Regions from separate parts of the Dietzia sp. 2505 genome, predicted to be linked through region 2. Evidence: predicted binding sites of a transcription regulator. Region 2 holds the regulator's gene; the other holds the start of a gene.
The links. The regulator LexA, encoded in region 2, represses DNA repair genes until DNA is damaged. The targets are predictions, from matches to a motif close to CGAACANNTGTTCG.
Positions count from the first base shown of each region.

Region 1 (12,044 bases), on a different contig from region 2:
ACAGCGCGGTAGACGGCGTCGACGGCGAGCTCCTCGAACTCGCCGGTGGCTCGCACCCGAGTCCCTTCCGGCTCGGTGCGCTCCAGCCGGAGGCCGGTCACGGACCCGTCGGGGCCCAGGATCTCCACGGGACTGCGGTGGAAGCGGAAACGCACCACCCGCCCGCCGGCGGCGATCGCGGCCGCCTCGGCCGCGTCGGCGGACTCGTGACCCGCCTCCGCCTGCGCGGACGCCCACTTGGCCAGCTGATCGCAGACCTGCCCGGCCCGGCGATCGTGTTCCAGGTGGTCGCGCGCCTCGTCGTCGTACTCCAGGTCGGCCGGATCCACCACGATGGTGACACCCTCCACCTTGTCCATCTCCCGCAGCTCTAGAGGGGTGAACTTGGCGTAGGCCGGGCCGCGGCGGCCGGTTACGGTGACGACGCGGGTGGCGCTGGTGCCGAAGCCCTCGCGGACGTGCTCGGGGATGTCGGTGGCCTCGAGCTGCTCGGACGTGCGCACCAGCATCCGCGCGATGTCGAGCGCGACGTTGCCCACGCCCACCACGGCGGCGCGCTCGGCGGTCAGGGCCCAGGTGCGGTCGGCGTCCGGGTGGCCGTCGTACCAGGTGACGAACTGCGTGGCCCCGTAGGAGCCCTCGAGGTGTTCGCCGGGGATGCCCAGTTCGCGGTCGGCGAGGGCGCCGGTGGCCAGGATGACGGCGTGGTAGAGCCGGGGGACGTCGTCCAGGGTGAGGTCACGGCCGAACTCGACGTTGCCGAGGAAGCGGATCCGCGGGTCGGTGACGATCGACTCCAGCGTGCGGGCGATGCCCTTGATGCGAGGGTGGTCCGGGGCGACTCCGTGGCGCAGGAGGCCGTAGGGCACGGGCAGCTTGTCGATGCAGTCCACAACTAGGTCTCTGCCGTGCTGGTCAGCCCACGCCAGGAGGGCCTCGCAGGCGTAGACCCCCGCCGGCCCGGAACCGACGACGGCCACTCGGACGGGGGCGGCGGAGGGGGTGGGGGACATGGCCCGATCATGGCACGGGGGCGCGCCCGGCGGACCTCGACCGGGCGGACTGGTGGACGGGGGAGCATAATCAGGGCCCATGAGCGATTACGCCGGGGACCTCGCGCCGCGACAGGCGTGGGATCTGCTCGCCTCCGACCCCTCCGCCGTCCTGGTGGACGTGCGCACGAGCGCCGAGTGGCAGTGGGTCGGCGGCGCCGACCTGTCGGAGCTGGGCAGGCGTGCGGTGGGAATCGAGTGGATGACCTCGGCGGGCGAGCCCAACCACCGCTTCCTGGAGCAGCTCCGCCAGGCGGGCGTGGACGCCGACACACCGGTGCTGTTCCTGTGCCGCAGCGGGCACCGGTCGGCCGCCGCCGCGAGCGCTGCCACCGCCGCCGGCCTGGGCCCCGCCTACAACGTGGCCGAGGGGTTCGAGGGAGACCCGGACGCGGCGGGCCACCGCGGTTCGGTCAACGGGTGGAAGATCGCCGGTCTGCCCTGGCGACAGTCCTGATCCGGCCCGGCCCGCCACCGCACCACCGACGACACCCAGAAAGCAGCGGATGAGAAACAACGAGCTCCCCGACGGACTCCACCCCGACACCGTGGGGGTACGGGCCGGGCAGATGCGCACCGGTTTCGAGGAGACCGCCGAGCCGATGTTCCTCAACTCCGGCTACGTCTACGAGTCCGCGGAGGCGGCCGAGGCATCGTTCAACGGGGACCTCCAGCGGTTCGTGTACTCCCGATACGGGAACCCGACCGTGGCGATGTTCCAGGAGCGGCTGCGGCAGATCGAGGGCGCCGAGGCGTGCTTCGCCACCAGCTCCGGCATGTCGGCGGTCTTCGTCTCGCTGGCCGCGCTGCTGGGCAACGGCTCCCGGCTGGTGGCCTCCCGCGCGCTGTTCGGCTCGTGTTTCGTGATCTGCAACGAGATCCTTCCGCGCTGGGGCGTGGAGACGGTGTTCGTGGACGGCTCCGACCTGGACCAGTGGCGAGAGGCGCTCAGCGAGCCGACCGACGCGGTGTTCTTCGAGACCCCCTCCAACCCCATGCAGGAGCTGGTGGACGTGCGCGCGGTCTGCGAGCTGGCGCACGCGGCCGGCGCGCAGGTGGTGGTGGACAACGTCTTCGCCACCGTCCTGCACCAGAAGCCGCTCGAGCTGGGCGCGGACATCGTGGTCTACTCCACCACCAAGCACATCGACGGCCAGGGCCGCGTCCTGGGCGGGGCCGTGCTGGGGCCGGAGGAGTACATCTCCGGACCCGTGCAGAACCTGATGCGTCATGCGGGGTTCGGTATGAGCGCCTTCAATGCCTGGGTGTTGCTCAAGGGCCTGGAGACCATGAGCCTGCGTGTCGAGCGGATGTCCGCCAACGCGCTCGAGGTGGCTCAGTTCCTCGAGTCGCACGACGCGGTGGACTGGGTGCGGTACTCGATGCTGCCCTCGCACCCGCAGTACGACCTGGCCACCGAGCAGATGTCGGGCGGCGGGTCGGTCGTGACGTTCGGTCTGAAGTTCGACGACGACGAGGTGGACCGCGGCAAGCAGCGTTGCTTCTCACTCCTCAACGCGCTGAGGGTCATCGACATCTCCAACAATCTCGGTGACGCCAAGTCCCTGGTGACCCATCCGGCCACCACCACGCATGCGTCCATGGAGCCGGAGGCGCGGGCCGCGGTGGGCATCACCGACAACGTGGTCCGCCTCTCGGTGGGGCTGGAATTCGCCGGAGACCTCATCGAGGACTTGCGTAGGGGTCTAAACTAAGTTTTATGCGGTCACATGGCGGCGCGTCCCGGACGAGGGTGGCGGTGCTGCCCGCCGCGCACCCGGCCGTCCGCCGGATCACGGGGCTGGCGTCGTCGGGCCACCTGGAGATGGTCCCGATGCGACCGGGCGTGGTCAACGGAGAATCCCACCCGGGCACCTACGTGAAGGATGACGGCCCGGCCCCCGACCGCGACCTCGATCACGTGGACGTGGCGCACGTGCACTTCGGGTACGACTACCTGGATCCGGAGAGTGCCCGGGACGTCATCGAGCACCTGTCCCATGCCGGGGTGCCGATGGTGCTGACCGTGCACGACATCGTCTACCCCTCCCACGAGGACTCGGAACCGCACCGGGGGTACACCGGGACTCTGGTCGGCGCGGCGGCACAGGTGCTCACGCTCACCGAGGTCGCGGCGCGGGAACTGTGGGTGAGGTGGGGCGTGGAGGCGATGGTGGTGCCGCATCCCCGGTTGCTCGACGAGGCCGAGATCTCCTCGGCCATCCGCGCGTCCAAGCACCTCCGGGCGCCAGGGGACACCGTCGTGGGTGTGCTGTTGGAACGGATGGGTGAGAACATCGAGGGGCCCGAGCTCCTGGACCTGTTGGCGCCCGTGGCGACCGGCCGCCGGAACGCGCATCTGCGGATCGTGGTGGAAGCGCAGGCGTGGCGTGACGCGTGCGGTGAGGACCGGGAGAGCGGCGGGCACCACCTGGTGGCCGAGCTCGCGGCGGAGGGCGGGTGGGCGTCGGTGCGGTTGATCCGCTACGAGGCCCGCGACCTGGGGCCCGTGCTCGCCGAGTTCGCCGCCCTGGACGTGTGTGTGCTGCCGTATCGTTTCGCCACGCATTCCACCTGGCTGGAGCTGTGCCGGGACCTCGGGGTGACGCCCGTGCTGCCGGCCGTGGGCTTCCTCCGCGAGCAGTGGTTCGACCGCTGTGACCCGGACGAGCACTCGGGCGAGGTGTACGACCCCCGCGACCCCGGCACGTTGACCTGGGCGGTGCGCACGGCCATCGACGAACCCAGGTCGCCGCCGCCGCGCGTCGAGGGCGCGGATCCGGGGAAGGTCATGGCCGCGCACGAGCAGGCGTACCGGATGGCCGCGCGTCGGCGAGAGGCCCGGTCAGGTTAGGGCGGTCAGGATGGGGCCCTGTCAGGTCAGGGCCCCGTCAGGTTCCGGCGTCCGCGCGGGTGATCTCGATGGGCCAGGCGAGCATCAGCACCGAGTCGGGCGCAGGGGACGCCGAGTCCATGCTCAGCTCCAGGCACACGGTGACGGGTGCTCCCGGCGTGGTGCGGGTCGCGGCCGGCAACACCAGGGGCTCGTCGACGGTGACGGCGTCCACCGGCTCCGGAAGTGTCGCGTCACCGGCCAGGACGCTGGGCGTGCCGCTGCTGAACGTGGGCGCGGCGCAGGCGCCACCGCTGGTGGTGACGGCCCGGATCCGGACGTCGGCGGCGGTCGTGGGGTCACCCTCCACCAGCGCGCCCCTGCCGATCGACACGTGGGCCTCCGAGCGGGAGTCGACGCTCGTCCGCAGGGTCAGGGGCTGGTACGCGGAACGGTTGCGGAGCGCGGCGGTGTCCACGCGGACGGGGAAGTGCCCGCCGTAGGTGGAGATGGGTGCGGTCCAGGTGGTGCCGAAGTCGGTGGAGGCCTGCACTGACCAGGAGGAGCTGCGTAGCGCCGACTCGCGGGCATCGTCCCCTCGGTCCTGCAGGATCACCGTGGCGCCGAGCGCACAGGCGGAAGCGGAACCGAGGGCGACCAGCGCGGTGGCCGCGTGTCGAATCCGCATAGCTCCTCCGAAAGCCACTACTCGGCGATCGGTCCGGAGGAGGGGGCTCCGGCACGGGCTGGCCCGCCATGATCGCCGCTTCATCCAGAGTATGGTCGCCGGTGGCCGAATCGTTACATTCCTTGCGGCGAGTGGCGGATCTCACGTTTCGTTTCGGCGTGTCGGATCGGGTGTCAACGGATGTAGACGATCGTCCCGGTCTCCCGGTTGACGGCGGCCCAGCGCCACCGCTTCGCTTGCCGTCCGTGGCGGAGTCGTCGCCACAAACACTTCGACTCACCTGAAGGTGGTACCTGGCGAGAAGTACGGAGATGTCCACGGGTTCTCAGTGGTCCGGGCGTGAAGTGCGAGGTCGCTAGGCTGAGACCCCACGGCTGTCAAGTCCGGAACTCTCTGGCGATGGCGCTGGCATACTCGGTTGCAGTGCCCCGACCACCGCGTCGGTGAAGTCACTCACACAACCCACGAGGAGTCGTCGATGCCCCCCACCTCCGCACTGAAGCTCGGCTACAAGGCCTCGGCCGAGCAGTTCGGCCCGCGCGACCTGGTCGAGTACGCGGTCCTGGCGGAGCAGGCGGGCATGGATTCGGCCACGGTCTCGGACCATTTCCAGCCGTGGCGCCACGACGGCGGACACGCCCCGTTCTCCCTGGCGTGGATGACAGCGGTCGGGGAGCGCACCGAGAGCCTGCAGTTGGGCACCTCCGTGCTCACGCCCACGTTCCGCTACAACCCGGCGGTGCTGGCACAGGCCTTCGCCACCATGGCGTGCCTCTACCCGGGTCGCATCTTCCTGGGCGTGGGCACCGGCGAGGCGCTCAACGAGATCGCCACCGGCCATCAGGGCGAGTGGCCCGAGTTCAAGGAGCGGTTCGCCCGCCTGCGCGAGTCGGTCCGCCTCATGCGCGAGCTGTGGACCGGCGAGACCACCAATTTCGACGGCGATTTCTACACCACCAAGGACGCGTTCCTCTACGACGTGCCCGAGGGTGGGGTGCCGGTCTACATCGCCGCCGGTGGACCCGTGGTGGCCAAGTACGCGGGCCGGGTGGGTGACGGTTTCATCTGCACCTCGGGCAAGGGTATGGAGCTCTACACCGACAAGCTCCTGCCGGCGGTGGAGGAGGGCGCCGGGATCAACGACCGCGACTCCTCCCGGATCGACCGGATGATCGAGATCAAGATCAGCTACGACCCCGACCCGGCCGCTGCGCTGGAGAACTGCCGCTTCTGGGCGCCGCTCTCGTTGACGCCCGAGCAGAAGCACTCGGTGGACTCGCCGCGGGAGATGGAGCGCCTGGCCGACGAGTTGCCCATCGAGCAGGTCGCCAAGCGCTGGATCGTCGCCTCGGACCCCGACGACGCGGTGGCGCAGGTCAAGCAGTACGTCGATGCCGGACTGAACCACCTGGTGTTCCACGCGCCGGGCCACGACCAGAAGCGGTTCCTGGACCTGTTCAAGACCGACCTCGAGCCGCGGTTGCGTGACCTGGCGTGAGCGGCGCGAGCACCGTCCCGGGCCCGGACAAGGCTGACCTCTCCGGCCTCGAGGGCCTCCTCGACGTGGCCGAATCGGTGCGAGTCCTGCGCTATCCGCACGAGACGGAAGCCGATGAGGAGGGTCAGACCACTCAGTGGCACTGCGACATCGTCGTCGTCGACAACGTCCCCGCGCCCGGGTTCACCACCTACGCCACCGTCGGCGCCCGGGAGCTTCCCACCAACGTCACCACTCCCGACGGTCGGCAGATCCGCAGTGAGTTCGTCACCGTCGGCCGCACCGGACACCGCGCCATGGCCGACGTCCTGGACGCGTGCGCGCTGGCCGTCGCCACCGGGTCCATCCACGTCGCACCGGGCGCGGTGATCCCGGGCGCGGTGGGGCTCGTCGACTCCGGCCGGCGCTGCGAGCACCTGGTCCTGACCCCGCCGTTCCTGTGGCCCGACCTCCAGGTGGTCGACGAGACCGGCGGCCCGGACGGCACCGGACCACTGCTCACCCGGCTGCAGGCCGTGCCGATCACCTCCGCCGAGATGTCGGCCGTCGCGCGCGACGGCGCCGACGCGCTGTTCGCGCTCCTCGATTCCGCCGACGCCGATGTGACCAACCCGGACCGGCCGAGCGTGGTGTGAGGCGTGGCATCTCCCCGCCAGACCGCCGGTAGGGCCGTGCGGGTGCTCGACACGGCCGCCGGCCGTATGGTCGCCGAGGCCACCCCGCGTGGCCTGGCGCGCCTGGACCAGGTGGGGCCGGATCAGGACGTCGCATCGTGGTTCGCTGTGGACTCATCGGGCGACGACGACGAGGTACGCGGTTCCGAGCCCGGCGCGGCCGCTGAGTACCTCGACCGGGTGGCGGAGCAGCTCGAGGCATACTGCGCCGGCCGCCTGCGGCAGTTCGACATCCCGGTGGACTGGGCCGCCGCCGGCGTGCACGACGAGTTCTCCCGCGAGGCCTACCGCGAGATCCAGCACATCCCGTACGGCGAGACCTCGACCTACGGGCAGATCAGCGTGGACGCGGGCCGGCCGCGCAACGCCCGGCGGGTGGGGCGGTTGTGCACCCTCGTGCCGGTGCCGTTCGTGATCCCGGTGCACCGGGTGATCCGCGCCGACGGCGGGATGGGCAACTGTCCCGAGTACCGCCTCCGACTCCTCGAGCACGAGCGGCGCAACCTCGCGGCCGCGGCGCCGGTGCCGTTCCGCAGCACCGGGAGCTGGAGCGCTGGAATTTAGGAGTCGGGTCATCCGAACAGCGGTGGGCACCGAACCACCCCGTGGTTAGTCTGGCGGCAGTCCGACCGCCGACCACGAACCCGGGGAGATCCCATGACTGTCGGAGATGTCACCACCGAAGGGCCACAACCTGTTCCGGGGCACAGCGCCGGGGCCGCGGTCGAGAAGTTCCTGCGCGTCCGCCGGCTCACCGACCTACTGGCCTCCCGCCTGAGCGCCGAGGACCAGATCCCGCAGTCGATGACCGCCGCCAGTCCCGCGGCCTGGCACCGGGCGCACACGACGTGGTTCTTCGAGGAGTTCGTGCTGGGTCGGCTGCCGGGTTATTCCTCGCCCGAGCCGGTCTTCCGCTTCCTGTTCAACTCCTATTACGAGGCCGTCGGTCCGCGGCAACCCCGGCCCCAGCGCGGGCTCATCACCCGCCCGTCGGTGGCGGAGATCGGTGACTTCCGGGCACGCGTCGACGACGCGGTGGTGGCCGCGCTCGAGGCGGGCCGGGTCGACGACCGGGGGCTGGAGTTGCTCGAGCTGGGCTGCCACCACGAGCAGCAGCATCAGGAGCTGATGCTCATGGACGCCAAACACCTCTTCTCACACAATCCGACCGACCCCGTCTACGTGCACCGGTCCGCGGACCCGGTCGCCGCGACGCCGGGGGAGACGGAGTGGCTCGACGTCGTCGAGGGGGTCGCCCGGGTGGGCGCCCCGGACCCGGCCGACCGCTCCGGGTCCTCCCACGAGGACCTGCCCTCCGGCGGTTTCTCCTACGACAACGAGCGGCCGCGTCACCGGGTGTGGCTCCCCGGCGGCCAGGTGGCGACCCGCCAGGTCACGGTGGCCGACTGGAAGGAGTTCATGGCCGACGGAGGCTACGCCCGCCCTGAACTGTGGCTCTCCGACGGGTGGGCCGCCGTGCAGGACGAGGGTTGGGACGCGCCCGGGTACTGGAGGAGCGAGGACGGTGCCGCCGGGAGCGCCTCCGCGGGCACCGCCGGGGCGCCTGCCGCCGACGGCGAATGGACCACCTTCACCCTCTCGGGTCGCCGTCCGATCGTGGACGCCGAACCCGTGTGCCATGTGTCATTCTACGAGGCCGACGCGTACGCCCGGTGGATTGGGGCCCGCCTGCCCACCGAGTTCGAGTGGGAGGTCGCCACCGCCGGCTGGGGGATCCGCGACGAGCTCGATCCTGACCGCTGTCACCCGCGACCCGTCACGGAGCGGACCATCGGCGGCGTCTGGGAATGGACCTCCAGCGCGTACCTGCCCTACCCGGGGTTCGTCACCGAGGAGGGCGCCGCCGGCGAGTACAACGGCAAGTTCATGTCCGACCAGCACGTCCTGCGCGGCGGCAGCGCCCTCACCCCGGCCGGCCACACGCGGCCCACCTACCGGAACTTCTTCCCCGCCTCATCCCGGTGGGCGGCGACGGGACTGAGGCTCGCCCGATGACCGACACCGAGAACCCGACGACGACCACGACGACGACGAAGGCCACCGATCCCGACACCGCCGCACTGGAATCGGACCTGCGCGAGGGCTTCTTCTCCGACCCGCCCACCCTGCCGCCGCGCTGGTTCTACGACGAGAAGGGCAGCCTGCTGTTCGACCAGATCACCCGGGTGGCGGAGTACTACCCCACGCGGGCCGAGGCCGAGATCCTGCGGGCCCGCGCCGGTGACATCGTGGGCGCGGTCTCGACGGTGGTCGAGCTCGGGGCCGGGACCTGTGAGAAGACCCGGGTGCTGCTCGACGTGCTGGCGGCCGGGCGCGCGGATGCGGGATTCGTGCCCCTGGACATCAGCACCGAGATGCTCTTCGAGACCGCCCGCGCGCTCGAGCAGGAGTATCCGGGCCTGCGGATCGACCCGCTCATCGGTGACATCACCGCACTCGACGGGCCGCTGCCGGGTGAGCCGGGTGGACGGCTGGTGTTGTTCCTCGGCGGGACCGTCGGCAACTTCAGTGAGTCACAGCGCGCCGGGTTCTTCCGGATGCTGCGCGGGATCATGTCCCCGGGGGACCGGCTGGCCGTGGGATTCGACCTGGTCAAGAGTCCGGACCGACTGGTCGCGGCCTATGACGACGCCGCCGGGGTCACCGCCGAGTTCAACCTCAACATGCTCGACGTGATCGCTCGAACCGTCGAGTGCACGGGCCTCGACCGCCGCGACTTCCGGCACGAGGCCGTGTGGAACGGCGGGGAGAGCCGGATCGAGATGTGGTTGCGCGTGGTGCGCGACGTGCGGATCGACTTCCCGACGCTCGGGCGGGGCCGCACGCTGGCCGCCGGTGAGGGGATCCGCACCGAGATCGCCCGGAAGTTCGAGCCACACGCGCTCATCGATGAGCTCGCGGGGCACGGATTCGGCGGTCAGGCGGTCTGGACCGATGCGGCCGGCGACTTCGGGCTGGCCCTCGTCGTCGTCGACTAGGTAGTCAGTACAACTAGGCCCTGTCTCGATTGCCGGTCAACCAGGCCCTGGCCCGACGGCCGGATGGGAGGAGTCCGCTCGCCTCGGTCAGTATGTCTCCCCACCGGATGGAGAAGTCGGTTACCGCCAGTTCCTTGAGGAGTCGGCTACCGCCAGTTCGCGCAACAGGACGTTCCACTCGAACAAGTCGGCCGGCCGGGCGGTGTCGTACGTGTGTTCTATAGTCCGGATCATGGAACAGGGAGTGTGGGACGCACCGGGGCAGGGGCCGGAGACGGCCACGCTGGCTGACGTTCTCGCGTTTCTCGAGGCCTCCGTGGAGAGCCTGTGCCAGGTCAACTGGTCGGATCATGACGCGGAGGTGCTGGTCGACGCCGTGGGACGCGCCGAGATCGTGGGCCGTCGGCTGGAGGCCGCCGGAGCGCGCGCGAGTGCCGAACTGGCGGGCCTGCACCGGCAGAAGGGTCGTTCCGCCGGGGGTGTCGCCGCGTTGCTCGCGGAGAAACTGGGCCTGGCCCGAGGCGTCGTACACGGGCGGATCGAGGCGGGCGGCAGGCAGGCCACCCCGGCCGGGCGGGCGGCGGCGGTCGGGGAGATCACCGCCGAGCACGAACGGATCATCTCCAGGGCTGTCGCCGGGCTGCCCGGGACGATGGGCGGGGCGGCCAAGATCAGATTCGCCGAGGAGTTGACAGAGTTCGCGTGCACGGTCGCCCCGGCGCAGTTGCGGGCGGAAGCAGCCCGCCGAATGGCCGCCCTGTGTCCCGACCGGGGGAAGGGCCGGGAGGACCACCAGGAGCGGCAACGGGCGGCCCGACTGGGCGCGGTCAGGCCCGACGGCACCAGCACGCTGACCATGATGCTGACTCCTCGCGCCCGGGCTCTTGTCGAGCGTGCGCTGTGCGACTTCGGCGGACCCGGAGGGGCCGTGGCCTGCGAACCCGGGTCGGATGAGCGCACCCCGGAGCAGCGGGCGCACGACGCACTCGTGCACCAGTGGGCACTCGGGTCGACAGTCGACCCTGCCCGGCCCAAGGGGATCGCCACCATCGTCGTGCGCGTGACGCCGGAACAGCTCGAGGAACCCACCGCGCTGGTGGAGACCGACTCCGGCACCCAGCTCAGCGTCCGTCAGGCCGTCTCGATGGCCGGGGCGTTGCCGTGGTTCGTCTCGCTGTTGCGCGACGGTCGCGAGGAACTTCACCGGATCGACGTCGACGCCCGCCCCGACAGGCGTCTGGCCTCCGCCATCCAGCGACTGGTCCTCTACGCGGCGCACGGAGGGTGCACCTTCCCGGGGTGCACGTCACCCGCCAGGAGGAGCCAGTTCCACCACGTGAGGGAGTGGTCGCGTGGCGGATCCACGACCGTCGCCAATGGGGCGTTGGGGTGTCCCGTCCACCACGCGTTCGTCGGCGACGGCCCGTCGGCGTGGACGACCGTCGCGGACCCCGGGTCGCCTGGGCGCTGTACATGGCTGCCGCCCGGTGTCGACAGGCTCACCGATGTCTGACCCGTCCCCTCCCGGCAGCTCGTCAGCCCCACCCGGCATCTCGCTGGCGCGGCCGCACGTCGGGGCGCGCGGCGGGCCTGCATGGCGTGTACGAGGTGTGCCGGCGCGCTCGCGCTGTCACAATGCCCTCGTGCCCGATTCCCCCGTATCCGAGACTCTCCCGCCCGAGTCCGACGCTCCCACGATTCCGTCTCCGGTGACCGACATGCCCCTGTCGTCCTCCGCCGTGTACGTGGCGGCCCCCGAGGGTGACACCGGGAAGTCGACCGTCGCCCTCGGCCTCCTGCGCATTCTCGCCGGAACCGTACAGAGGGTCGGGGTGTTCCGCCCTGTCACGGTGGCGCCACGCGTCGTCGACACCGATACGGGCACCGGCACCGGCACCGGCACCGGCACCGGCCCGGACACCGAGCCCGCGCGCGACCGCATCGTGGAGATGCTGCTCCAGCACACCACCGTGGACCTCGCCTACGAGGACTGCATCGGCGTGACCAACGACCGCGTGCACGAGGACCGCGACTCGGCGCTGGCGGAGATCGTGGACAGGTACCACGCGGTGGCCGGTCAGTGCGATGTGGTGGTGATCCTCGGTACCGATTACACGGGCGTGCCCAGTCCCACCGAGTTCGACTTCAACGCCACCCTCGCCGTGAACCTCGGGGCGCCCGTCCTCCTGGTGATCCGCGGTGCCGACCGGACACCAGGGGAGATCGGAACCAACACCCGGTTGACCCTCGAGGAGCTCAGGGTGGAGCACGCGCACCCGGTGCTTGAGTTCAGGTGGTCA
Region 1 covers NZ_JBEPON010000012.1:18,036-30,079, forward strand. Annotated here, with positions in the region: gene ABIE38_RS17995 (FAD-dependent oxidoreductase) at 1-1,013, opposite strand, end outside; gene ABIE38_RS18000 (rhodanese-like domain-containing protein) at 1,093-1,509, shown strand; gene ABIE38_RS18005 (O-succinylhomoserine sulfhydrylase) at 1,559-2,767, shown strand; gene ABIE38_RS18010 (glycosyltransferase family protein) at 2,773-3,906, shown strand; gene ABIE38_RS18015 (hypothetical protein) at 3,944-4,573, opposite strand; gene fgd (glucose-6-phosphate dehydrogenase (coenzyme-F420)) at 5,052-6,071, shown strand; gene ABIE38_RS18025 (suppressor of fused domain protein) at 6,068-6,706, shown strand; gene ABIE38_RS18030 (methylated-DNA--[protein]-cysteine S-methyltransferase) at 6,710-7,309, shown strand; gene egtB (ergothioneine biosynthesis protein EgtB) at 7,403-8,761, shown strand; gene egtD (L-histidine N(alpha)-methyltransferase) at 8,758-9,744, shown strand; gene ABIE38_RS18045 (HNH endonuclease signature motif containing protein) at 9,977-11,257, shown strand; gene ABIE38_RS18050 (AAA family ATPase) at 11,463-12,044, shown strand, end outside.
Region 1: a site for LexA is predicted at 9,951-9,964, ahead of ABIE38_RS18045 (HNH endonuclease signature motif containing protein). Genes of this name have one in related genera too.

Region 2 (12,044 bases):
CAGTTGCGCGGCCGGGTCCTCCGCGACCTGCACCCCGAGCTGGTTGGCCAGCACGATGAGCCCGAGCAGGAACGAGATGGACACCACCCCGAGCATGACCAGGGTCGTCGCGGCGTTCCTGGCCCGGGGACTACGGAACGCGGGCACGCCGTTGTGGATGGCCTCGACCCCGGTCAGCGCGGCACAGCCCGAGGCGAAGGACTTGGCCACCACGAACGCGAGCGCGAGCCCGGCGACCGCCACTCCGTCGGGTGTGACGAGCTCGAAGTCCGCGGACTCCGCCCTCAGCTCACGACCCAGGACGCCGACCTGGAACAGCCCCCACACCACCAGCGCGGTCATGGCCGCCATGAACGCGTAGACGGGGATGGCGAACGTCGCGCGGGACTCCCGGATGCCCCGGAGGTTGATCGCGGTGAGCAGGACGATCGCGATGACGGCGAACACCACCTCGTTCGAGTACACGAACGGGATCGCGGAGCCGATGTTGGCGGCCGCCGCCGAGATCGACACCGCCACGGTGAGCACGTAGTCGATGAGCAGGGCCGCTCCCACACCGAGTCCGGCGTTCGGCCCGAGATTGACGGTGGCGACCTCGTAGTCACCCCCGCCCGACGGATACGCGCGGACGTTCTGCCGGTAGCAGGCGATCACGACCACCATGACCACCGCCACCGCGAGCCCGACCCACGGGGTGAACGCCAGGGCCGACACCCCGGCCAACGACAGGATGAGGAAGATCTCCTCGGGGGCGTAGGCGACCGAGGACAACGCGTCCGAGGCGAAGACCGGCAACGCGATCCGCTTGCGCAGCGGGGTGTCCCCGGTGGTGTCGCTGCGGAAGGGGCGCCCCAACAACAGGCGCTTGGTTCCTACGGAGACCCGGGAGATCCTGGACACCGACACATCGTAGGGCTCCGCGTGCCGCAGGGACAGCGCGGCGGACGAGGGTAGCGTGATCGCACGGGTCCGCGCGTCGCGGACCGTGAGGAGCGGTACTCGCCATGAGGGTCATCATCATGGGCTGTGGGCGTGTCGGGGCGGCGCTCGCGACCGAACTCGACGAGGGCGGTCACGAGGTGGTGGTGATCGACCGCGACCCCGCCGCGTTCGCCAGGTTGGCGGAGCAGTTCGACGGACGTACGGTCACCGGGCTCGGGTTCGATCGCGAGGTCCTCGTGGACGCCGGGCTCCACGGGGCGGACGCGTTCGCGGCGGTCTCCTCCGGGGACAACTCCAACATCATCGCCGCGAGGGTGGCCCGCGAGACCTTCGGCGTCGAGCGGGTGATCGCCCGGATCTACGACGCCGGACGCGCCGAGGTCTACGAGCGACTGGGCATTCCCACCGTCGCCACGGTGCCCTGGGTCACCGGCCGCCTCATCCGGTACATCACCTCCGGGTCGAGCCCGGTGGTGTGGCGGGATCAGACCGGCGAGGTGTCGGTTGTCGCCGTCGTCCCTCCGTCCGTGTGGGTCGGGGTCGCTCTGGCCTCTCTCGCCTCTCTGGTCGGTGGCACCGTGGTCGCGCTCACCCGCTTCGGGGAGTGCAAGGTACCCGGCGGCAACACTCTCGTGCAGGCCGACGACCTGATCCACCTCGCCGTCCCCTCGGGACTGGTCGACGGTCTCGACGACATCCTGGAGCGAGGACCATCTGATGACTGACCGACCCGTACCCGGCGACCCCGTCCCCGACGGCTCGGTCCCCGACTACGCCGACGGGGCCGGCCTGCTGGGCCGCGCCCCCGCCCGCACGTTCCACGCCTCCACCATGCGGGTCCTGGTGGCCGGGGCCGGCGTGGTGGGACGATCGATCGCTCGCGAACTCCTGGCCAACGACCACACCGTGACGCTCGTCGACAAACGCGCGGCCGTCTTCGACCGCGACGGGGTGACCGGTGCCCGGCAACTCGTCGGAGACGCGTGCGAACTGAGCTTCCTCGAACGACTCCGGGCGGAGGAGTCCGACGTGGTGGTCGCGGCCACCGGTGACGACAAGGCGAACCTGGTCGTGAGCCTGTTGGCCAAGACGGAATTCGCCGTGCCCCGCGTGGTCGCCCGCGTGAACGACCCCCGGAACGAGTGGCTGTTCGACGACCGCTGGGGCGTCGACGTGGCCGTCTCCACCCCCCGACTCATGGTCTCCGTCGTCGAGGAGGCGGTCTCCGTCGGGGACGTCGTGCGGTTGATGACCCTGCGTCGCGGCGGTGCCAACCTGGTGAGCGTGACGCTGCCGGACCAGACCCCCCTCGCGGGCAGACCCGTCTCGCGCGTCCGCTTCCCCCGTGACGCGGCGCTGGTGGCGATCCTCCGCGGGGGAAGGGTGATCGCCCCCGAACCCGACGTGCCGTTCGAACCCGGCGACGAGTTGCTGGTCGTGGCGCCCGAGGCCGCGGAGGAGGACCTGAGCACCGCGGTCCTCGGCGGTTGATTCCCGCTCACCGAACCCGGCTCTCTCCACCGGGAACGGTGACGGCGACCTCCCGCCCGTAGTCCCATCCCGGGGCGAGCGGCAGCGCGTCCCCGCTCCAGAATCGGCCGGGGTCATACCAACTGGCGTCGCCGGCCGGCAGCAGGACACCCATCGCCTCGAGTGTCATCCCGACCACCTCCGCGCAGTAGGCGGCCTCCACCCGGAGTGCGGGCCCGGTGTCCGCACGTCGGCGCCACGGGAGGCCGGCGCCCCGGAGCCTCGGGACGCCGGCGCCGCTGCCCACCCCGGCACCGCCGCCCCGTCCCGCCCCGGGCCCAGCGTCGGCGTCGCGATCGGGCGCGTGGCGTCCCCGGGCCGCCCACCGACCCCGGGCCCACCGTGCGGTCAGCCGCCCCGCGGACGGGAACGACACGCCGTTGAGGCGGGCGATCGTCTCCAGGATCGCGTCCTCCTGCGGGGACCCGGTCTCCGGGGAGAGCTGGCGGAACCACGCGCGTTGTCCGTAGGGCCCCGTCCACTGACGCACCGCCGCCTCGAGGTCGTGGAGTTGGACTCCCCGTTGCCGACGCCCCGTCCACACGTCGGTCAACGCCCGGCCCATCTCCGCGTGCCAGAGCAGCGGGGGCAGGTCGTCCAGGACCACCGCCACCCCCACGTGGTTCACGGGGGAATTGGTCAGGGTCTGGATCAAGCGGTCGGCGGTCGTGCGCCCACGGAACAACCACAGGTCCCCTGTCCTGGTGCGGTGGGCCGCGGCGGCCAGCGGGACGGTGTCGAGACTCATGGTGCGATCCTGCCAGGTGCCCCGCCGAGAGGATCTACCCTTGACGCCATGGCACCCCGCGGACGGCAGTGGCTCAAGATGGTCGGCGCGGCCGGGGTTGTCGGTGTGGCCGCGACCGGGATCCTCGCCGCACGGACCGAACGTCGGCGGCAGTCGTACGAGCCGGAGGAGATCCGGGAGCGTCTGCACCAGCGCTACACCCGCATCCAGTCCCGCCGGGAGGGTGGCCCGGCCTGACACCCGGATCGATCCCCACACCGGGTCCCGATACGCTGGCGGACACCATGTCGACGTCTCCCGCGCCCGCCCCCGAACTGCGCCGGGCCCGGCACGATCTCCTGGTCCGGCTCGACGACGTCGGCATCCTCGACGCCCACCGTCTCCGGTCGCGGATCCGCAAGGCCCGCGCCGACCAACTGGACGATCTGGGCGGGCAGATCGACGCCGCCGCCGCTCGCCTGCGTCGGCGCGCGGAGTCGGTTCCCACCCCGGAGTACCCGGAACAACTGCCGGTCAGCGCCCGTAAGGACGAGATCGCGGCGGCGATCCGCGACAACCAGGTCGTGGTGATCGCCGGTGAGACCGGATCCGGGAAGACCACCCAGATCCCCAAGATCTGTCTGGAACTCGGCCGCGGGGTGCGCGGGATGATCGGGCACACCCAGCCCCGCCGGTTGGCGGCCCGGTCCGTCGCCGAGCGCATCGCCGAGGAGCTCGGGGTGGAGTCCGGCCGACTGGTGGGCTCGGCCGTGCGTTTCGACGACCGTACCGGCGCCGACACCGCGGTCAAGCTGATGACCGACGGAATCCTGCTGGCCGAGATCCGTCGGGACAGGCTGCTGCGCGCCTACGACACGATCATCATCGACGAGGCCCATGAACGCAGTCTCAACATCGACTTCCTGCTCGGTTACCTCCGGCAGATCCTGCCCCGGCGGCCGGACCTCAAACTCATCATCACCTCCGCCACGATCGACCCCGACCGTTTCGCCCGCCACTTCGCGGATCCCGCGGGCCGCCCCGCCCCCGTCATCGAGGTCTCCGGTCGCACCTTCCCCGTGGAGATCCGGTACCGGCCGCTCCAGGCCGACCACGCGGACCGCACCATCGACCTCGACCCCCTGGACGCCCTCGCCGATGCGGTCGGCGAGCTCCTGGCCGAGGGGGACGGTGACGTACTCGTCTTCCTCTCCGGGGAGCGCGAGATCCGCGACGCCGAAGAGGTGCTCCGGGGGCGGAGGTTCAGGAGCACCGAGATCTTCCCGCTCTTCGCCCGGCTCACCGCCGCCGAGCAGCAACGGGCGTTCCGTCAGCACTCGACACGGCGCGTGGTCCTGTCGACCAACATCGCGGAGACCTCGGTGACGGTCCCGGGGATCCGCTACGTCGTGGACACCGGCCTCGCCCGGATCTCCCGCTATTCGACCCGCACCAAGGTCCAGCGGCTGCCGATCGAACCGATCTCACAGGCTTCCGCCGCACAGCGCGCCGGCCGCTGCGGCCGCGTGGCCGACGGCATCTGCATCCGCCTGTACTCGGAGGGCGACTTCGATTCCCGGCCGGAGTTCACCGACCCGGAGATCCTCCGCACCAACCTGGCGTCGGTCATCCTGTCGATGGCCGACCTCGACCTGGGGGCCGTGGACGACTTCCCGTTTGTCGAACCGCCCGACCGCAAGGCCGTCCGAGACGGCATGACGTTGCTCACCGAGCTGGGGGCGCTCCGGTTCGACCACGACGAGCGGCCCCACCTGACCAGGGTGGGCCGCGACATGGCGTCCCTCCCCCTCGACCCGCGCCTGGCGCGGATGGTGGTGGAGGGCCACCGAAACGGCGCTCTGGGGGATGTCCTGGTGGTGGTCGCGGCCCTGACGGTGCAAGATGTCCGCGAGCGGCCCGCAGAGGAGCGCGACAAGGCGGACCAGCTCCACCGACGCTTCGCCGACAAGTCCTCCGACTTCCTGGGTTACCTCAACCTGTGGCGCTACCTCACCGAACAGCGCCGCGAGCTCTCCGGAAGCGCGTTCCGCAAGATGTGCAAGGCCGAGTACCTGCACTGGCTGCGGATCCGTGAATGGCAGGACCTCACCGCGCAGTTGACCAGCATGTGCCGCGAGCGGGGCTGGCACCCGCCGTCCGGCCACGCCGCGGAGGACGACCTCCACAAGGCGATCCTGTCCGGACTGCTCACCAACGTCGGGATGAAGGACGAGGAGACCAGGGAGTTCCGCGGCACCCGCGGTATCCGCTTCCAGGTGTTCCCCGGTTCCGATCTCGCCCGCAAGCCGCCGCGCTGGATCATGGCCTCCGAGTTGGTCGAGACCTCCAGACTGTGGGCCCGGGACGTCGCGCGCATCGACCCGGTGTGGATCGAACAACTCGGGGGGCACCTCGTCCGCACCCAGTACTCCGAGCCGCACTGGTCCGACGCCCAGGGAGCGGCGATGGCCTATGAGAAGGTGCTGCTCCTGGGGCTGCCCGTGGTCGAGGCGCGCCGCATCCTCCTCTCCCGGGTCGACGCACCGCTCGCGCGGGAGATGCTCGTCCGGCACGGGATCGTCGAGGGACGATGGACCACCCGCATCCCGGTGATCATGGAGAACGCGGTGGCCGTGGAGCAGGCTCGGGAACTGGAGACCCGCAGCAGGCGCCGCGACCTCGTCATCGACGACGACGCCCTGGTCGGGTTCTATCTCGACCGGCTCCCCGCGGACATCACCTCCGGTCGCCACCTGGAATCGTGGTGGCGGAAGCAGGGCCGGGAGGATCCGGACCACCTGCGTCTTCGCCCCGAGCAGATCCGCACGTCGGACACCGCTCCGGCCGCATCCGAGTTCCCGCCGATCTGGCGTCAGGGAGAGCGGACATTCGAGCTCAGATACTCATTCGACCCGGGGGTCGACTCCGACGGGATCACAGTGCGGATCCCTCTCCCCCAGTTGTCCTCGGTCGCGACGTCCGGCTTCGAGTGGCTCGTACCGGGCCTGCGTGAGGAGCTGTACACGGAGATGCTCCGGACGCTCCCCAAGTACCTGAGACGTCTGTGCTCCCCGCCCGCCGAGTACGCCGCGCTACTGGCCGGCGACCTCACCCCGCGGTCGGCACCGCTCCCGGTGGCGCTCGCCGCCGCGCTCTCGGCCCGCATCGGCACGACCGTCGAACCCCGCGAGTTCCACCCCGAACAGCTTCCCGACCACCTGCGCATGCGATTCGAGGTCGTGGACGGAGAGGAGGTCGTCGCGGCTGGTACGGACCTGGGGGCACTACGCAGTCAGTTGGTGGACAAGGTCCGTGCCACACTCAACTCCCGACTCGTTCCCGATGACGGACCTCATCGGGCGTGGACCGCGGACACGATAGGCGATCTGGCGCCCTCGATCACCGGCACGGTCGACGGTGTGGAGGTGACGGTCTACCCGGCGCTGCAGGTCCGCCCCGACGGCATCCACCGGATCGCGTGTGCGACCGAGGCAGAACGGCGAGCCGCGCAGACGACCGCGGTACTGACCCTGATCTCAGCGGACCTGATCTCGGCGGCATCGATAGTCCGGGGCCGTCCGGTCGAGCAACGCCTCGCGCTCACCCAGTATCCCCACGGGGGTGCCGATGGACTGGTCTCGGACGCGGCGCTGGCGGCGTGCGGCCGGCTGATCGCCGGACGGAAGGGAGTTCCGGTACTCACCGTGCGCGACTTCGACGAGTTGCTCGCGCGAGCCCGATCCGAGGCGCCGGCCGCCATCACGGCCTCGATCTCCGCCGCTCTTCCGGCACTGGTCGCCGCACAATCGGTCTCCGCCCGGCTGGACCAGGTACCACGCGATCTCGCAGACGACGTCCGGCCCGCTCTGGATTTCCTCGTGGGCAAGGGATTCCTCGCCCGCCACCCGGCGGAGGTTCTCCCTCAACTGGAGCGTCACGTGAGGGCGATCGACCTCAGGCTGGACCTGGCGGAGAAATCGCCGTCGAGGTACAGAGAGCTCGCCGCCCGGTTGGAGAAGTCGGAGGCCACTGTCGCGGAGGCGACGGCGGCGCTCCGCCGCCGACCGGGCGGGGCGCGGGCCTCCCGGGATCTCCGGTGGATGTTGGCCGAATACCGTGTCGGCCTCTTCGCGCAGTCTCTGGGAACCGCGCGCCCGGTCTCCGCCGAGAGGATCGAGAAGGCGGTGGCCGCAGCGCTCGCCCGCCGGACCGGGCGGTGAGCCCACACGAAGTGACCATTCGTGGGAGCAGCCAGTCACCGCACCGGTCACGAATCCCGACAGCTCTCTCCTCGCCGAGCCTGTGTCATTCGGTCCACCCGGTCAATCCTCGCCACTATGTACCGTTGCATCGCGACAGGGATCTGGTGCAGCAGCACACCGAGTGACAGCACGATCACCGCATTCCACCAGGCGCCCACGACGGCGACCGCGATGGCCACCAGCAGGTGGAGAACCGCGCCCACCCCGTGGGCGATAAGGCTCTGCGTAGCCTCCTTGCGGATCACCGCTAGGCCGGCTCGACCGCGAACCCCGCTGCCACGTCGCCCGAGGGCGCGGTTCCACCCCGCCCGATCCAGAGTGCGAAGTAAGCCAGGGATACCCAAAGACTCGCCACGGTCGATAGTCCGCTGCGTGGTCGCGGTCACCCACCGGGGGACCATCGATTGAGGCCAGTGGCCGGAGACGCCCAGGATGCCGACGACACCGACTGAGAACACCCACGCGAACGCGGGGTGATGCGGTCCGATGACCAGCCCCGCTGAACACGAACAGCACCAGGAGCAGGGCGCTCGGAACTACGCGAAGCATGGAACTGAGGCTAGGCGAACGCCGTGCCGCGGAATACCGCGTGGATAGTCCGCAGAGCCTGACGAGGTGAGACTCTCGGGTGCACTAGTGCGCGGCGTGACGTTCGCGAAGGGCGATGATCTCGCTCTCGAAGTCGGCAGCGGAACTGAACTGCTTGTATACCGAGGCGAACCGCAGATATGCGACCTCGTCGAGATCCTGCAGAGGGCCCAGGATCGCCAGTCCGATCTCGTGAGCGGGGACTTCAGATGCGCCGCCGGCCCGGACGGCGTCTTCGACCTGCTGGGCGAGCCGCCGGAGCGCGTCCTCGTCGACCGACCTCCCCTGGCACGCGCGGCGCACACCGCGGACTACTTTGTCGCGGCTGAAACGCTCGGTCACGCCGTTGCGTTTGAGAACGGTCAACAACGGGGTCTCCAGAGTGGTGAACCGGTGTCCGCAGTCGGGGCACTCGCGTCGACGCCGAATCGCCTGCCCTTCGTCGACCGACCGGGAGTCGATTACCCGTGAGTCCTCGTGGTGACATATGGGGCAGTACATTCCAGCTTCGCCATTCGTCGACCTGGTCCGAACCGGTCTGCCGGCCGGAGCCGACAGGGGTGCGGGGGCGACGGGCCGCCGTCCCGGGTTCATTCTAGGAGGCGACACCGAGGGTCACGCGTAGGCGGGCCCGCCCAGGAGTGCCAATGCCAGCAGCATCAGGATCCCGAAGACGATTCCGCAGACCACCAATGCCCATGTCGGCACATCGTCCACCACCGGCACACTCGACCTCGCCTCGCTACCGCATGCCCTGACACTTCCCGCGGACGCGGGGTTGACGAGCACTCGCCGCCCCGGCGCCACCGACCGCGTGGCCGGCTGACGCCGCCGGTCGAGCGTGCGGGTGACGGGGCGGAACTCGGCGTCAGGGCAGGGTCGCACCCTGGACGAGACGGGCCGGTCATGATCGGTCACGCAGACCTCCGTCCAGGGCACTGAGGGACGCGATCGTGGCTGCATCTCCATAACGGTCATGAGAACTCCCAACTCGATACGGTGTGCGAACATCGTTCGCACGTCCGTGTGCCTTGTTGTGCACATCTGTTCGAACCCGAACCTGACTAGAGTTGTATCACGCGGGTCCGACAGAGTCGACATTCACGGCGACATTTCTTCGAACACCTGTGTGGCGCTCACGCCCCACGGGCAGTAGGGTGTACACAGATGACGACGTCGAACACCCATTCGCTGAAGGGACCCCCACATGCCCAAGCCCGACTTCGAGGCCCTGACGACTCGCCAGAAGAGCGTTCTGTTGCACATCCACGACACGGTCAAGGACCGGGGTTATCCCCCCAGCATCCGCGAGATCGGTGACGCCGTCGGGCTGCAGTCGACCTCCTCCGTCGCCCACCAGTTGCGGACGCTGGAGAAGAAGGGCTTCCTGACCCGTGATCCGCACAAGCCGCGGGCGGTCGACGTCCACGGCGTCCCGGGGCAGCGGTCCCGGGGTCGACGTGCGCCCGCCCAGGAGGAGACGCGACCCAGCGGGGCCGTGGAACCCGTCTACGTCCCGGTCCTGGGGCGGATCGCGGCCGGCGGCCCGATCCTCGCCGAACAGGCGGTGGAAGAGGTCTTCCCCCTCCCCTCCGACCTGGTGGGTTCAGGGGACCTGTTCATGCTCAGAGTGGTCGGCGAGTCGATGATCGACGCCGCGATCTGTGACGGGGACTACGTGGTTGTGCGTCGTCAGAACGTCGCGGACAACGGCGAAATCGTGGCGGCGATGATCGACGGGGAGGCCACGGTCAAGACCTTCCGCAGGGATTCGAGTGGGGTGTGGCTCCTGCCCCACAATCCGTCGTTCAGTCCGATTCCGGGGGAGCACGCGACGATCCTCGGAAAGGTCGTCACGGTCTTCCGCAAGCTCTGAGCCAGCCGGAACCGGGTGTCGCCTGATCCGTCGAGAGGGTCAGGCGACACCGTCACGAGATCCGGGGACCCGATACTCCCCGAGCTCCCCCGCCACGGAGGACGGAAGCCGTGCAACGATCCTCGTGCCGTCCTTCGTGTGATCCTCGTCCACCACGGCGCCCTCCGCGTGGACACGGGAGACCACATCACCTCTGGTGAACGGGATCTCGAGAGTGACCTCCGTGTCCTCGGAGGCGATCACCCGCATTATTCGTTCGAGGAGCTCGTCGAAACCCTCCCCTGTCGCCGCCGAGACGAAGACCGCGTCCGGCAGTGCGTGGTGCAGTTCCGTCAACACCACCGGGTCAGCGACATCGACCTTGTTGATCACCACGAGTTCGCGCGGCCTCTCGGCCTTCTGCTCTTCCACGACGTCGTTGATGACAGTGCGGACGGCCTCGATCTGGCGCAGAGGGAAGGCGTCCGAACCGTCGACCACGTGCAGGAGGAGCTCGGAGTCGACGACCTCCTCCAACGTCGACCGGAACGCCTCGACGAGCTGGGTCGGGAGGTGTCGGACGAATCCGACGGTATCCGTGAAGACCACGACCCGCCCGTCGGGGAGCTCGGCACGCCGGGTGGTGGGGTCCAGTGTGGCGAACAGCGCGTTCTGGACCAGTACGCCGGCGCCGGTCAAGCGGTTGAGCAGGCTCGACTTCCCGGCGTTCGTGTACCCGGCGATCGCGATCGACGGCACAGGGGTGGCGCGACGCCGATGCCGCTTGGTGTCACGGGCCTGCTTCATGCCCTTGATCTCACGGCGCAGCCTCGCCGTGCGCTCCCTGATCCGGCGGCGGTCCGTCTCGATCTTGGTCTCACCGGGACCACGGAGTCCGACGCCTCCGTTGCTGCCGGCCCGGCCACCCGCCTGCCGGGAGAGCGCCTCACCCCAGCCGCGCAGGCGAGGGAGCATGTACTCCATCTGCGCCAGGGACACCTGGGCCTTGCCCTCACGACTGGTCGCGTGTTGGGCGAAGATGTCGAGGATCAACGCGGTGCGGTCGATCACCTTGACGTTGACGACCTTCTCGAGCGCGATGAGCTGACCCGGCGTGAGTTCTCCGTCGCAGATCACCGTGTCCGCGCCCGTCGCGAGGATCACGTCCTTCAGGGTCTTGGCCTTCCCCGAACCTATGTAGGTGGCGGGGTCCGGCTTGTCGCGGCGCTGGATCAGCGCGTCGCAGACCTCGGAGCCTGCGGTCTCGGCGAGCTGCGCCAACTCGGCCATCGCGGCCTCCGCCTGGGCGGCGGTACCCTCGGTCCAGACCCCGACAAGAACGACCCGCTCAAGGCGGAGTTGGCGGTACTCGGCGTCGTTGACGTCCTGGAGTTCGGTCGACAACCCGACGACCCGGCGCAGGGAGGAGCGCTCCTCGAGCTGGAATTCTCCGACCGAAGGGTCATGGTCTCGTGTGGCCCGGTCAGGGGCGGTGTCATCGATAGTCATTCACCGGCATCATCTCACAATTCCGGTCGGGACGCCTCCGTGCGGCGGACGGGTGCCGGACGCCGGTACCACCCTTCCGCGACGATCGCGGAGGGTCCCGTCAGCGTGGAACCGGCGCCGGTCAGGGTCACCGCGACCTCTCCCCCGGGGACGGACACCACCACGTCCCCGGTGGCCTCTCCGGCGTCAGCGAGGGCCGCGACGGCAGCGGCGACGATCCCGGTACCGCAGGACATCGTCTCCCCGGATCCTCGTTCATGGACGCGCATCGACACCCGTCCGTCGGCGAGCGGGGTCGCGATCTCCACGTTGACGCCGGCGGGAAAGAAGCCGGTGTCGAACACCGGCGCCTCGTGCACCGGCAGTTCGCGCAACTCGTCGACCCCCAGTCCCGGGACCACGCACGCGAGGTGGGGGTTACCCACGTCGACGGCGAGGCCGGCGTACACCCGGCCACCGAGTTCAACTGACGAGACCCCGAGAAGGCCGGGCTCACCCATGTCCACGCGGACCTCGGCGTGGTTCCCGTCATGGACCAGGACGTCGGCGGGCCGGGGACCTGATCGCGTGCCCACGGGGATCCGGCCGGCCCCGACCCTGCCGGTCGCCACCAGGGCGTGGGCGAACACCC
Region 2 covers NZ_JBEPON010000002.1:291,025-303,068, forward strand. Annotated here, with positions in the region: gene ABIE38_RS05060 (APC family permease) at 1-891, opposite strand, end outside; gene ABIE38_RS05065 (potassium channel family protein) at 1,005-1,667, shown strand; gene ABIE38_RS05070 (potassium channel family protein) at 1,774-2,433, shown strand; gene ABIE38_RS05075 (hypothetical protein) at 2,441-3,220, opposite strand; gene ABIE38_RS05080 (hypothetical protein) at 3,269-3,457, shown strand; gene hrpA (ATP-dependent RNA helicase HrpA) at 3,505-7,419, shown strand; gene ABIE38_RS05090 (glycosyl-4,4'-diaponeurosporenoate acyltransferase CrtO family protein) at 7,467-7,862, opposite strand; gene nrdR (transcriptional regulator NrdR) at 8,095-8,550, opposite strand; gene ABIE38_RS05100 (hypothetical protein) at 8,665-8,967, opposite strand; gene lexA (transcriptional repressor LexA) at 9,257-9,925, shown strand; gene hflX (GTPase HflX) at 9,965-11,413, opposite strand; gene dapF (diaminopimelate epimerase) at 11,428-12,044, opposite strand, start outside.